Regions from separate parts of the Shewanella halifaxensis HAW-EB4 genome, predicted to be linked through region 2. Evidence: predicted binding sites of a transcription regulator. Region 2 holds the regulator's gene; each other region holds the start of a gene.
What was found. Region 2 encodes LexA, which represses DNA repair genes until DNA is damaged. Its sites were predicted from a motif close to TACTGTATNNNNATACAGTA; they were not measured.

Region 1: a site for LexA is predicted at 2,295-2,314, ahead of recA (recombinase RecA). Genes of this name have one in related genera too.
Region 3: a site for LexA is predicted at 2,775-2,794, ahead of SHAL_RS11405 (LexA family protein). Genes of this name have one in related genera too.

The regions. Positions count from the first base shown of each region.
Region 1 covers NC_010334.1:1,495,598-1,499,893, reverse strand. Annotated here, with positions in the region: gene alaS (alanine--tRNA ligase) at 1-593, opposite strand, end outside; gene recA (recombinase RecA) at 1,123-2,190, opposite strand; gene mutS (DNA mismatch repair protein MutS) at 2,511-4,296, shown strand, end outside.
Region 2 covers NC_010334.1:308,685-312,980, forward strand. Annotated here, with positions in the region: gene coxB (cytochrome c oxidase subunit II) at 1-1,028, opposite strand, end outside; gene SHAL_RS01310 (cell division inhibitor SulA) at 1,506-2,042, opposite strand; gene lexA (transcriptional repressor LexA) at 2,039-2,659, opposite strand; gene SHAL_RS01320 (FGGY-family carbohydrate kinase) at 3,286-4,296, opposite strand, start outside.
Region 3 covers NC_010334.1:2,641,715-2,646,010, reverse strand. Annotated here, with positions in the region: gene SHAL_RS11410 (AAA family ATPase) at 249-2,465, opposite strand; gene SHAL_RS11405 (LexA family protein) at 2,809-3,216, shown strand; gene SHAL_RS11400 (Y-family DNA polymerase) at 3,219-4,296, shown strand, end outside.

The DNA.
Region 1 (4,296 bases), 1.2 Mb from region 2:
GTGCCAGGACGTCCGCCCCAGATATGATCGCCGTGATCGTAGAAGATTTCAGAGCATGGACCACAAGGACCTGTGTCACCCATTTGCCAGAAGTTATCTGATGCGTAAGCTGCGCCTTTGTTATCGCCAATGCGAATAATATTTTCCGCAGCTACGCCAATTTTCTTATTCCAAATTTCAAATGCTTCGTCATCTGTCTCATAGATGGTGACGCAAAGGCGCTCTTTCGGTAGCTTTAATTCTTCAGTAAGGAAAGTCCAAGCAAAGTGAATGGCTTCTTCTTTAAAATAATCACCAAAGCTGAAGTTACCTAACATTTCGAAGAATGTGTGGTGACGTGCAGTGTAGCCAACGTTATCTAAATCGTTGTGCTTACCGCCCGCGCGTACACAGCGCTGTGAAGACGTTGCACGAGAATAGCTACGCTTATCTGCACCCAAAAACACATCTTTAAACTGGTTCATACCCGCATTAGTAAATAGTAGTGTTGGATCGTTCGCTGGAACGAGAGAGCTACTATCAACTACCTGATGACCATTTGTGCGGAAATATTCCAAAAAAGCACTTCGCAGTGCTGCAGTGGTTTGATACATGAAACCGTCCTGAATTAGGTTGTGCAAATAGCCCTTAAAGAGCTGAGAGATAAATTTTTATGGATAGCATTATAAGCAGAGTCATGGCTAACAACCAGCCCTGTTGATACAAAACTGTGTCGCTAATAGATAAATTGCAGTGAGACTACAGCAAGAGTGCAGTAAGACAGGAGCGAAATCAGCTTAATCACTCGCCATTGCTTGTGTGCATAAGCAACCAAACAACGCAACAGACCTTGATGTCGTGATTATAAGGTAATGCTAATTACCAACTATCTAGAGCTGATTTCAGATAAAGTATTGCTTGAAGTTTGCCGAACAATGTTAGCTCAGGGGGGATTGAAGGGATAGGTGCGCTAGACAGAGTACAGCTTAGATGAAGTTTGGTCGTCACTTTTAGTTAGCAGCTATTAAAACAAAATCGCGGCGTGCTAATAGCACACCGCGATATTCACTATCCATTGCCAATATCTATTGCTAATTGCGACCCAGCCTTACAACGCTAGGTCACTTAACTAGCAAATTGGTCTTAAAAAACTTCGCCAGTCTCTAAGTCAACGTTGTCACCGGCTGTATCTGCAGCATCTGGAGCAATTTTCTCACCATTGCCTAACAGCATAGCGCGTAGTGTCGTTTCAATTTCGTCAGACACTTCAGGGTTTTCGATTAGGTATTTACCCGCGTTTGCACGGCCCTGACCAATCTTGTTACCTTTATAAGCATACCAAGCACCTGATTTTTCAATTAGTTTATGCTGTACACCAAGGTCAACTAGCTCGCCGGTACTGTTAATACCTTGTCCGTAAAGAATTTGGAACTCGGCTTGCTTGAATGGTGCAGCAATCTTGTTCTTAACCACTTTAACGCGGGTTTCGTTACCTATCACTTCTTCTCTATCTTTAATCGCACCAGTACGGCGGATATCTAAGCGAACTGAAGCGTAGAACTTAAGTGCGTTACCGCCAGTAGTCGTTTCAGGATTACCGAACATAACACCAATCTTCATACGAATTTGGTTAATAAAGATAAGCAGAGTATTTGACTGCTTAAGGTTACCCGCAAGCTTACGCATTGCTTGGCTCATCATACGCGCCGCAAGGCCCATGTGAGAGTCGCCAATCTCGCCTTCAATTTCAGCCTTTGGTGTCAAGGCTGCTACTGAGTCGACAACGATAACGTCAACTGCGCCGCTGCGTGTTAATGCATCACAAATTTCAAGAGCTTGTTCACCCGTATCAGGCTGAGAACAAAGTAGGTTGTCGATATCCACACCTAGCTTTTTCGCATAAATCGGGTCTAGTGCATGCTCAGCATCGATAAAGGCACAGGTTTTACCTTGCTTCTGAGCCGCTGCAATAACTTCTAGTGTCAGTGTAGTTTTACCTGATGATTCTGGACCGTAGATTTCAACGATACGACCCATAGGCAATCCGCCAGCGCCTAAGGCAACATCCAAAGATAATGAGCCAGTAGAAATCGTTTCTACGTCCATTGAACGGTCTTCGCCTAGCTTCATGATTGAGCCTTTACCAAACTGCTTCTCAATCTGGCTTAAAACTGCGTTCAGTGCTTTCTCTTTATTTGGATCTGTCTTCATTCTGATATCCTCTGGATCACAGTGCAACACGGTATGGGCACTGATTTATCATTAGGGTGATGACTCATTTAAGCCTTGGCTAGAGCCTCAATATGAAACTAGTATACTGTACAATCATACAGTATCAAGTGCTGTGTAAAAATATTTTATAAACACTACTAAATCAAAAGGTTGAAAGCTATGAGCATTTATATACTGTAATTTATTACTGAAACACGGTAAGAATTACGACTAAACTCGACAAAAAATTGGTAAGATTGGCTTCAATATTGTGTAAGGCGCTTTTAAGTGCCAAAGTGAATGACAGGCAAAACAAATCGATGACCGCTATTGATCCGCAAGGCTTAGAAAAACACACCCCTATGATGCGTCAATATCTGACGTTAAAAGCCCAACATCCTGACATGTTGCTCTTTTATCGAATGGGGGATTTCTATGAGCTCTTCTATGAAGATGCCAAAAGAGCTTCAGAACTACTTGGGATCTCATTAACCGCACGAGGAAAAAGTGGTGGTGACCCTATTCCTATGGCAGGCCTGCCCTATCATGCGGTTGAAGGTTATTTAGCGAAGTTAGTACAACTACGAGTATCAGTCGCGATTTGCGAACAGATTGGTGATCCTGCAACGTCTAAGGGACCGGTTGAACGTAAAGTGGTACGCATCGTTACCCCTGGTACCCTAACCGATGAAGCCTTACTCCAAGAAAGACAAGACAACTTACTTGCGGCGCTTTACCAAGGTAAAACAGGCTACGGTTATGCTACCTTAGATGTCGCATCGGGACGTTTTGTCATTACTGAACTTGCCAATACCGAAGCACTAGAAGCTGAGTTACAGCGGACAAACCCAGCAGAGCTCCTCTATAGTGAAGACTTCTCTGAGATGAGTCTAATTGCTGCAATAAATGGCACTCGCCGTCGACCAGAGTGGGAGTTCGATTACGATACTTGCCATCGATTATTGCTCAATCAGTTCGGCACGAAAGATTTAAAAGGCTTTGGTATCGAGGACGCTAGACTGTCACTCCAAGCTGCAGGCTGCTTGATGCAGTACGTCAAAGATACTCAACGTACCGCACTACCGCATATCAACTCGATTGTGCGTTTTAACCAATCTGACAGCATAGTGCTAGATGCTGCAACTCGTCGTAATCTAGAGTTAACAGTGAACTTGCAAGGCGGCCGAGAAAACACCCTCGCCTCCGTGCTCGATAACACCGTGACACCTATGGGGAGCCGCATGTTACAGCGCTGGCTCCATCAGCCGCTTCGCGACCATGACATTATTCGCGCAAGACAGGTCTCGATTGAAGAGTTACTAGGTAACGCTAACTATGAGATTCTATCGGAAGATCTTAAGGCCATCGGAGATATTGAGCGAATTACCACACGTATCGCACTGCGTAACGCTCGTCCTCGTGACTTTGCTCGCCTGCGTCAAGCGCTCGCATTATTACCTCAGTTGCAACAAACGCTAACTCAAGCTGCTGCTCCGCACCTTAAATATCTATCACAAGTGATTGGTGAATTCCCCGATGAACTCGAACTACTATCGCGAGCCGTAGTCGATAATCCTCCGATGCTTATTCGTGATGGTGGTGTGATCCGTGAAGGCTACAATGAAGAGCTCGACCAATGGCGTAAACTCAGTGAAGGCGCAACCGATTACCTTCACGAGCTTGAAGCGCGCGAGAAACAGCAAACCGGAATTTCAACATTAAAAGTCGGCTACAACCGTGTCCATGGCTATTATATCGAAGTCAGCCGCCGAGAATCTGACTTAGTTCCACTCAGTTACCAACGTAGACAGACACTAAAGAATACTGAACGCTATATTATACCAGAGCTTAAAGAGCACGAGGAAAAGGTATTATCTAGCCAAGGAAGAGCGTTAGCGCTTGAAAAACAGCTTTGGGAACAACTGTTTGATCTTATCTTGCCTAAATTACATGAGCTGCAAGATTTTGCGAGAGCCTCTGCTGAACTAGACGTGCTATGCAACTTTGCTGAACGTGCAGAGAGCCTAAACTATCACTGTCCTGACCTATCAACTGCTCCTGGGATCCAGATAGAAGCAGGTCGCCACCCAGTTGTAGAGCAAGTTA
Region 2 (4,296 bases):
TCAGTCGCCGTTAGCTGGTTTAAAAATGCTTGCATGGCAGTGCCCGGTTTACCATTTAACACGATATCGATATGAAGCTGAGCAGGCCCTTTGATAATTGGGCTGCCAATAAGAGAAGGAAATACACCGGGTAGACCTGCACCATTAGGCTGGTGGCAGGCTGCACAACGAGCAAGATAGATTTGCTCACCTTTAGTCATTAACTCATCCATGGTTAAGGTTTGCGATAATGCCGCCTTGGCAGCCGCTTCAGCATTTTGCGCTTGTTGTTGCTGCGTGATTAGCCAGGCATCGAAATCCTCTTCCGATACTGCTTCGACCACAATCGGCATAAAGCCGTGGTCTTTACCGCAGAGCTCGGCGCATTGACCTCGATAGGTGCCGGGCTTGTCGATGCGGGTCCATGCCTCATTAATAAATCCCGGATTGGCATCCTTTTTGACTGCAAAAGCGGGTACCCACCAAGAGTGGATAACGTCTTCGGAGGTCATTAAGAAGCGCACTTTGCGGTTGATAGGTAGAACCAGTGGTTTATCAACCTCTAGCAGGTAGTTTTCGCCTTTGGTTTCATCGCCTATTATCTGTTCCCTAGGTGTCGATAATAGGCTGAAGAACTCAATATCTTGATCGAAATAGCTGTAATGCCATTTCCACTGTGAGCCAGTAATCTTGATGGTGAGATCGGCGTTGCTCGGATCTTCCATTGCAATCAAGGTTTTGGTTGCAGGAATAGCCATGACTATAAGAATAATAAAAGGTACTACAGTCCAAAGGATCTCGACTTTAGTACTTTCATGAAAGTTGGCGGCGACAGCGCCTTTTGATTTGCGGTGGTTGATCATGGCGTAAATCATGATGCCAAAAACCACGATGCCAATAGCGCAGCAGATGTACAGAATAACCATGTGAAGGCTGTAAATTCGCCCACTGATCTCCGTAACACCCTCTGTCATATTCAGTGGCATTTCTGATGCAAAAAGTACGGGCGAAAATAGTAACGCCAGCACACAATACAACAATTGCTTCACTAGACTTCTCCTCTGTCGACAAGACAAAGAAGAGTCACACAGTAAGTCTCTGCTCTATGTAAACTCTTCAGTTCCCAAAAAAGCAACGATGACTTCAAAGTGCGCGAGTGGCTTGCCTATCGAGTCGCTAAAAATAGGTTTGCGACAAAGGCTATTGTATTTCAGTGATGTTCACTGCAGATGTAACCACGTTGGCACTTACGGCTGAAATATATCAGGTCGATCTCAGTCTAAACTTCCAGTTGGGCTTCAAACCGTGGAGCCAGACCAACGACTAAAATCGCTCAGATATAACAAAATATCGTTGTTATTACGTATATCGTTGTTATTACTTATTAACTTACTTGATGAATAAAAATTGATCAAGATCACTTTTTGATTCATTTGCTTAGTATAGGCGATAAAAAAGCTCTCGATTGAGAGCCTTAGGTTTTTAGCAAAGAAATAATGTATTAGAAAGATGGGCTGACAGCTCCGTTAGTGAACGGCACCGAACAGGGCGGCTTGAGCAAAAGTCTTATCCTGCATATTCATTGTGCAAATTGGTAAGTGACTACTCGTATTTTTATTAGCACTTTCAATCGAATTTTCAATAATAATGCCGGCTGCTCGTGCGCTTTTGGCAACGATTTGTAGGCGTCGACTATCACGCGCATCTAATGAATTAGTCCAAGTGATCACTGCACTAGAGGTTCCACTCATTAATGCTTTTTCCATCGCCCAAAGTGTTTCCACTTCATCTTTAGCATGCACCAGTAAAATACGATCCATTCTAACGCCTGCAGCGGCTAGCATCTGCTTGTAACCAATATTTGGCGGACTGATAAGCACTATCCAACGGCCTTGTTGGCTCAGTTGTGAAAGCTGAGCACTAATCTGATTAAGCTCGTCACGTCCTTGAGTTTGCGTCACCATAGTGGTGATCTCATTACCTGCGCTACTCACCATGCTAGTCGATGGCATATCTTGCCATAGTCCTGGGTGGCGAGGGCTAGTGCCCATCAGTTTGTTCATTGCCAGTCTCCATTACGGATCACACCAACGGCTAAACCTTCAATACTTAAGCTTTGGTTCGCTAGATCCACTTCAATTGGTGAATACTCTTCGTTCTCTGCATGTAAGAAAACTTTGTTGCCTTTCTTCTCGAAACGCTTGACGGTAACATCATCTTCGACGCGAGCGACTACTATTTGGCCGTTGCGAGCCTGCTGTATCTTATGAACGGCTAGCAGGTCACCTTCGAGTATGCCAATGTTCTTCATACTGTCACCACGGACTCTGAGTAAGAAGTCTGCTGATGGCTTGAACATGGCTGGGTCCACTTTATAGTGTTGCTCTACATGTTCTTGAGCAAGAATCGGTTCACCTGCGGCAACTTGGCCGATAAGGGGTAAACCTAAATCTGCATCTTCGGTGTTTTCTTGGGTTAACTTAATACCGCGAGACGTACCCGGCATAATTTCAATGCAGCCTTTCTTGGCTAAGGCTTTTAAATGCTCCTCAGCAGCGTTGGCTGATTTAAAACCCAAACGTCTTGCGATCTCAGCGCGGGTTGGCGGCATGCCTGTGTCTGCAATATTACGTTTGATTAGCTCTAAAATTTCAGCTTGGCGCGGTGTAAGTGGTCTCATGGTTAACCCTGTCTTTCTATACAGTACCTGTCAGTATATACAGTAATTTTTCGAGTGCAAGTAATAACCAGTTATATTGTTTTGCAAGTGTGGGATCCAGTTTCAAATGAAATAAATCCGGCGATATGAAACTCAATCTTTGACGGCATCTGTGACTAATCAGTGTATTGCATTGCCTTTAGTTTGAAATGGCTAGTTTTGGCTTTGTGATTTTCTAATCTCAGTTTTTAAATATAAATAGTATTTTGGGGGGAATTAGGATTTTAAGCGTGGCTAAACAAAATATAAAAAATGGTGCCATAGGGCACCATTTTTTATTGTCATAACTCAAATGTCTATTGGCGCGTTATACCAATCAGTATAAGAAGTTGATTTACTCAGAGTGTTTTTGGCAAACTAATTCAAGGCGAATGGATGACATAATGGTTGTTCCCTTATGAGTTTATTCAACGCAGAAGTAGGCAGCCAAAAACACTCCTTACAGGCGAGTTTTAGCGGTTCTGATGCTGTGACTCTTAAGGAACAAGAGGGAGCTTAAACGTAGAATAACTATGCTCTTCACTCGCAGCCTTGCCTCAGAGCCGCTAAACTCTCGCTGAGCGATCAAATCTTTATACTGGTTGGTATTATACCGCTGCCATCATCGCCTTGTAGCGACAATCATCCTCATACATCTGCTGAAATACCTGGTACTTCGCATCATAAAAGCGCTTGCTCTTATCGGCCGTTGGCGTCACCGTTTTACCGATGCGGCTCATGGCATTCATCGCATCCGGAATAGAGTCAAAGCCCCCCCCTGCGACAGCGCCTAACATAGCAGAACCTAATAATACGGCTTCGCTCTCTTCTGACAGCAACATGGCGCACCCTGTGGCATTGGCATGCTCTTGAATAAAGACTGGATTCTTAGTACCACCGCCACAAGCCATGATGGTGTCGATGGCATAACCTGACTTGTTCATCTCTTCGATAATATGTCGTGTTCCCAAGGCAATGGCTTGCACTGTGGCTAAATATTGCAGCGCCATATCATCCAAGGTGACGCCCATACTCAAGCCTGTCATGGTGCCGGTTAAATGCGGGTTGGCCCTTGGGGAGCGGTTACCATTAAAATAGGGCAGCACATGGCGATCACGAGTCAAGAAGGCGATATCTTCCTTGCTTCCGGCAAGATTGAGTAACCGATCGTTTAATAGCTGATAGATGGTGATCCCAGCCGCTTTAGCTTGCTCAACGGCCTGTGCATTATAAGGATGGGCATTAATAATATGATCAATCAGCACACCTGTTGCAGATTGGCCGCCTTCATTAAGCCAGAGACCAGGGATCATTGCGCTATAATATGCGCCCCAGATGCCGTCGATAAAGCGAGCGGTCTTTGATACCGCCATATGGCAAGTCGATGTACCACCAATCAAGGCCAATCGCTTATTAAAATCTGCCGCCTCACCGCTCATTCCAGCCGCACCTAATATGCCAATCCCGCCAGCATGGGCATCGATAATCGAGGTCGCCACCTTAGTGCCTGTCAGTAGTCCTAGCTCGGCTGCGGCCTGCGCCGTTAGACCATTGCCGATAGCCTCGCCCATGGGACGAATATCGCTACCAATAATGCGAGCGTCATCTTGCAGCAGTTC
Region 3 (4,296 bases), 2.3 Mb from region 2:
ACGTCTTAGTATTTGTGTGTTGCGCTGTCTGCAAGGCACAAATCGCTTGTTGGACTTGGCCGATGCCACATCCATGTATTTGGTATGCTTTATGCTATAGGAGTTTGCTTTTCTGTGGTAGTCGTTTTTTGAACACCTGTAAGGTAATTGATTGGTCTTCTTTATTATTTTGATATTTCAATAGCACCTCTTTACTGCAAAGCATCATGATAAGTTAATAAGAAAACAAATGACGTGATTCCCTAGAGTTAGGCATAATATGCGTCATAGTGTGGCTTGTCGTTCGTTTCTAAGGCGTTTGTAATGATCTCCCATGCGTTAGTTAACTGCGGCTGCACAGCTTCGGGGAACTGAACGCCTAGCTCCATTGACTTAGCATGGCATTTTTCATTCATGTATTCATACAAAGTATTTGCTTTAACTTCCGCACCTTCAATATCTTTCAGTAGATTAGGTGCTATCTGGTCTTTACCGTTACCCCTGAACTCAGTCAGATTGAATCGGAACGAAAAGTACACTTCCAGTATCTTTCTTACGTACGACTGCACTGCAATAGAATCACAATTCTCTGGTCGTTCTACAGCTTCTTTAACCTTGCTGATCAAGTAAGCATACTCGGATCTGTGGTCTTTAAGTAGCTTAGGTAATGGGTCAATCTTAGATTGGTCGCCTGTACGATTAACTAAGAAGAACTGTGCTCTCTTTGCTGTGCCCGTCTTAGTTCTACTGAAATGGGACAACCACGTTTTTACTAAGTTGAAGAACTCAAAGTTATGCGTAGAAATGAAAAGCTGTTCTACGTGCTCATGACCTAGTTTACTTTTGATAATGCCAAGAACGTTATAAATGTGGTTTGAATCAAGGCTACAGATCGGATCATCCAAATACACGATAGGTTTGATCCCATTTAAGGATTCATCTTCTAACTGTGTAATGAAGTACGCAAATGCTATTGCAGTACGTTCACCATCAGATAAGTGCTTTGCCTCTCGATCTTCACGCATGAATTTATATGTAGCACCTACAGGCTTAATCTTTATATCAGTCTTACCGAAATACTGTCGCAAGTTGTCGTTTAGACTATGCGCTCCCTGTTTAGTGTTATTAAGTTCAGCCTTTATCGCATCGATACGTGCCTGATTAGCGTTGATCTCGTTTTGTGCGGTGACAGCAGCATCTTTAAACGCTTGTATATCAAGCTGTGCTTGCGGGTGATCGTAGTTCTGTGTTTCTTGGTACACATAGTGACGCTTGATTGCTTCAATAGCCTGACGTTGCTCTGTAGAGTGGTTAACAGCACGCTCATTGTGCGCAGTTATTGGTGCGTTGAACTGCTCCATCAAGTCTGTAACTAACGGTAAAGGATAGTCTGATGCGTTAAATGGAAGTACCTCAGACATGTGCTCTTTCTTGTCAGTAAGTAACTTAACCAGTGACGTTTTTAGTTCTTCGACAGAGTCATCGATTGGCTGGATTTGTATTCTTAATTCGTCAAAACCTTTCTGTAGATCTGGATAAAGTTGACTGGTATCTGGAATACTTGATGTGAATGCTTGTGATTGAACCGAAGCGATAGCAACATCAATCCTTTGGCTAAGGTCTTTGTACGCTTCCGAAAAATATGCATTTAACTCATCAATTCTTGCCTGACTAATCGTGTTGTGACAGAACTGGCAGGTGGTGTGTCCAGCGTTACGCTCTATCCCTTCTTCAACCCAACTTCTAAGGCTTTTATCTGCATCCAACTCTGCAATAGTTGTCTGTGTTACTGAGGTCGCCATGATTGATTCAATTTCACCCAAAATATCTTTCATTTCTGGGGTGCTAAGTTTAACTTTAGGTACGCTTGATACAGCACTGGCTCTCGCTGTATCAATGTAAGCACTCATTTGTTCTGGTGTTAGATCATGACTTGCTTCAGCAGATGCAAGCATGGTTCTTACGCTTGAAGCGTTGAATGTAGACCGACCTAGAATACTCAATACCGCAACGTTTCGACCTACTTCAGTTAAACGATTGTTTTTTTCTTTTTCTTTGCTTGCTGCGAATCCTGTGTTTTGATCTCGATTAACTTCCTTTGTAGGGATAACCTCTTCCAATCCTTGAAGTTCTGTTTCTAGTTCGATGTTACGTTCACCTACGATCAACACAGGGCTGACGCTTGATTCATCAAAATTAACGTTTTTAGCGATGTAATCTGAATTGAAAACACGTAGGTTTTCTACTTTTTGTAAGTTGTTACTCTTGATAGAGCTAGCTTCGTGACAATCGACTTCAAAAGATGCCCCTGTGAAGCCTTCTGGTATTTCACCAAGCTGCATTGCAAGGAAAACACGTGAAAGCGTGGTCTTTCCAGAATAATTAAAACCATAGAATAAGTTAAATTGATAGAAAGGTTGACCAGCGTTAGTGTTGGCATCCTTGAAGATACCGAAGTTTTTTATAGACTTTATGTTCTTAAACATGCACATACCCCAAATAGGTGACTCTTCATTCTACTATGCATTATCTAAGATTGGATGTGACTGCTATCAATTTAGTTGCTTAATTTAATAGGGCGTTTGAACTACCAACTGTGAAGCAGTTCTTCCTAGTTGCCAACGCGGAATGGGGCTTAAGTTAGTTAGCGTTGAGCTCCCTAACTCGAAAGTAGACAGACTTGGGCAAAATTTATTCTGAATGATTTTGTCAAAAACGTCTTATACGCCCGATTCCTGAATGTTTAGCCTGAGTTACCTGCAAACTTTATTGTGACTATCAACTAAAAAACGCTATACTGTATAAAAATACAGTGCCTGTTGTTTTTGAATGAATATTATCCCGATTTCCGCCAGTGCTGGTATCACAGGGTTTGAGTCCCCTGCTACCGACTATAGACAGCTTCCACTTAGTCTTGATGAATTATTGATTGAACACCCAAGCTCAACGTTCATTGGGCTCGCCAATGGTGACTCCATGGAAGGTGTTGGCATTTTTGATGGCGATATCTTGATTGTTGATAGGCATGTTGATGTTCGCAATCAAGACATTATCGTTGCTAACTACAATGGCTCATTTGTGTGCAAGATTATCGATAAAGTAAATCGATTGCTTTTGTCTGCTAACGAAGCACACATGAGCACGCCTATTCTCGAACACGATACATTTAGTGTAGAAGGCGTCGTTATACGCTCAATACGCTGTAATCGTAAAAGCCCTATTCTTGAGAATGATTAATCATGTATGCGCTTGTCGATGCCAATTCTTTCTATTGCAGTGCTGAACAGGTTTTTAGGCCTGAATGGCGTAACCGCCCTATTATCGTGTTGAGTAATAATGATGGTTGTATTGTTGCGGCCAACAGATTGGCGAAAGAAGCGGGAATTAAAAAGTTCGGTCCTTACTTTGAAGCCAAAAGGCTGTGTGAGCAAAAAGGTATTATCGCGTTGTCTTCAAACTATGAGCTTTACGGCTCTTTATCTGCATCTATGATGGAGGTGATTGGCCGCTTTGCCCCACAGCAGCATATCTACAGCATTGATGAGTCTTTTTTATCGTTTAAGCACTGTTACCCCGCTATACCATGCCTAACTGAGCACGCATTAAAACTTAGGCGCGCCGTTTGGAAAGAAACAAGGTTGCCTGTTTGTGTTGGAATTGGTGAGACACTGACCTTAGCCAAAGTCGCTAATCATGCTGCAAAAAAACTCCCTGGTTATAATGGCGTTTGTGCCATTACTAACAATGAGCAACGTTCAGCAATTTTAAAAACGATGAAAACCGATGATGTCTGGGGCGTCGGTGGCCGCATAGCCAAAAGGCTCGCAGCAATGAATATTCACAATGCCTATGCGTTGTCGCAAATGAAAGCCGGCATCGCCAGAAAGCAATTCAGTATTGAACTTGAACGAACTGTAAGAGAACTAAACGGTGAAGTGTGCAAGACTTGGGATGAAGCAAGAGCTGACAAGAAACAGATATTTTCAACTCGCAGTGTTGGCAACAGAGTGACTGATTTACCTTCATTATGCCAAGCATTAAGTAAACACGCTTCAACTGCAGCCGCTAAAGCAAGAATTCAAGGTTCACTGTGTAAAAGCATGCTGGTGTTTGCGTCAAACTCACCTTTTGATGAGCATCCAAGCGGGTTTAAGTATCTGCACCATTTTGCATACCCAACAAATGACACTTGCGAACTCATTGAAGCTGCAACTCAGGCTGCAATGGTTAGATTTAATCCCGCTATTCGTTATTACAAAATCGGCGTTGGACTCATTAACTTGTGTAGTGAAGCCAATCTGCAAGGAGATTTATTTG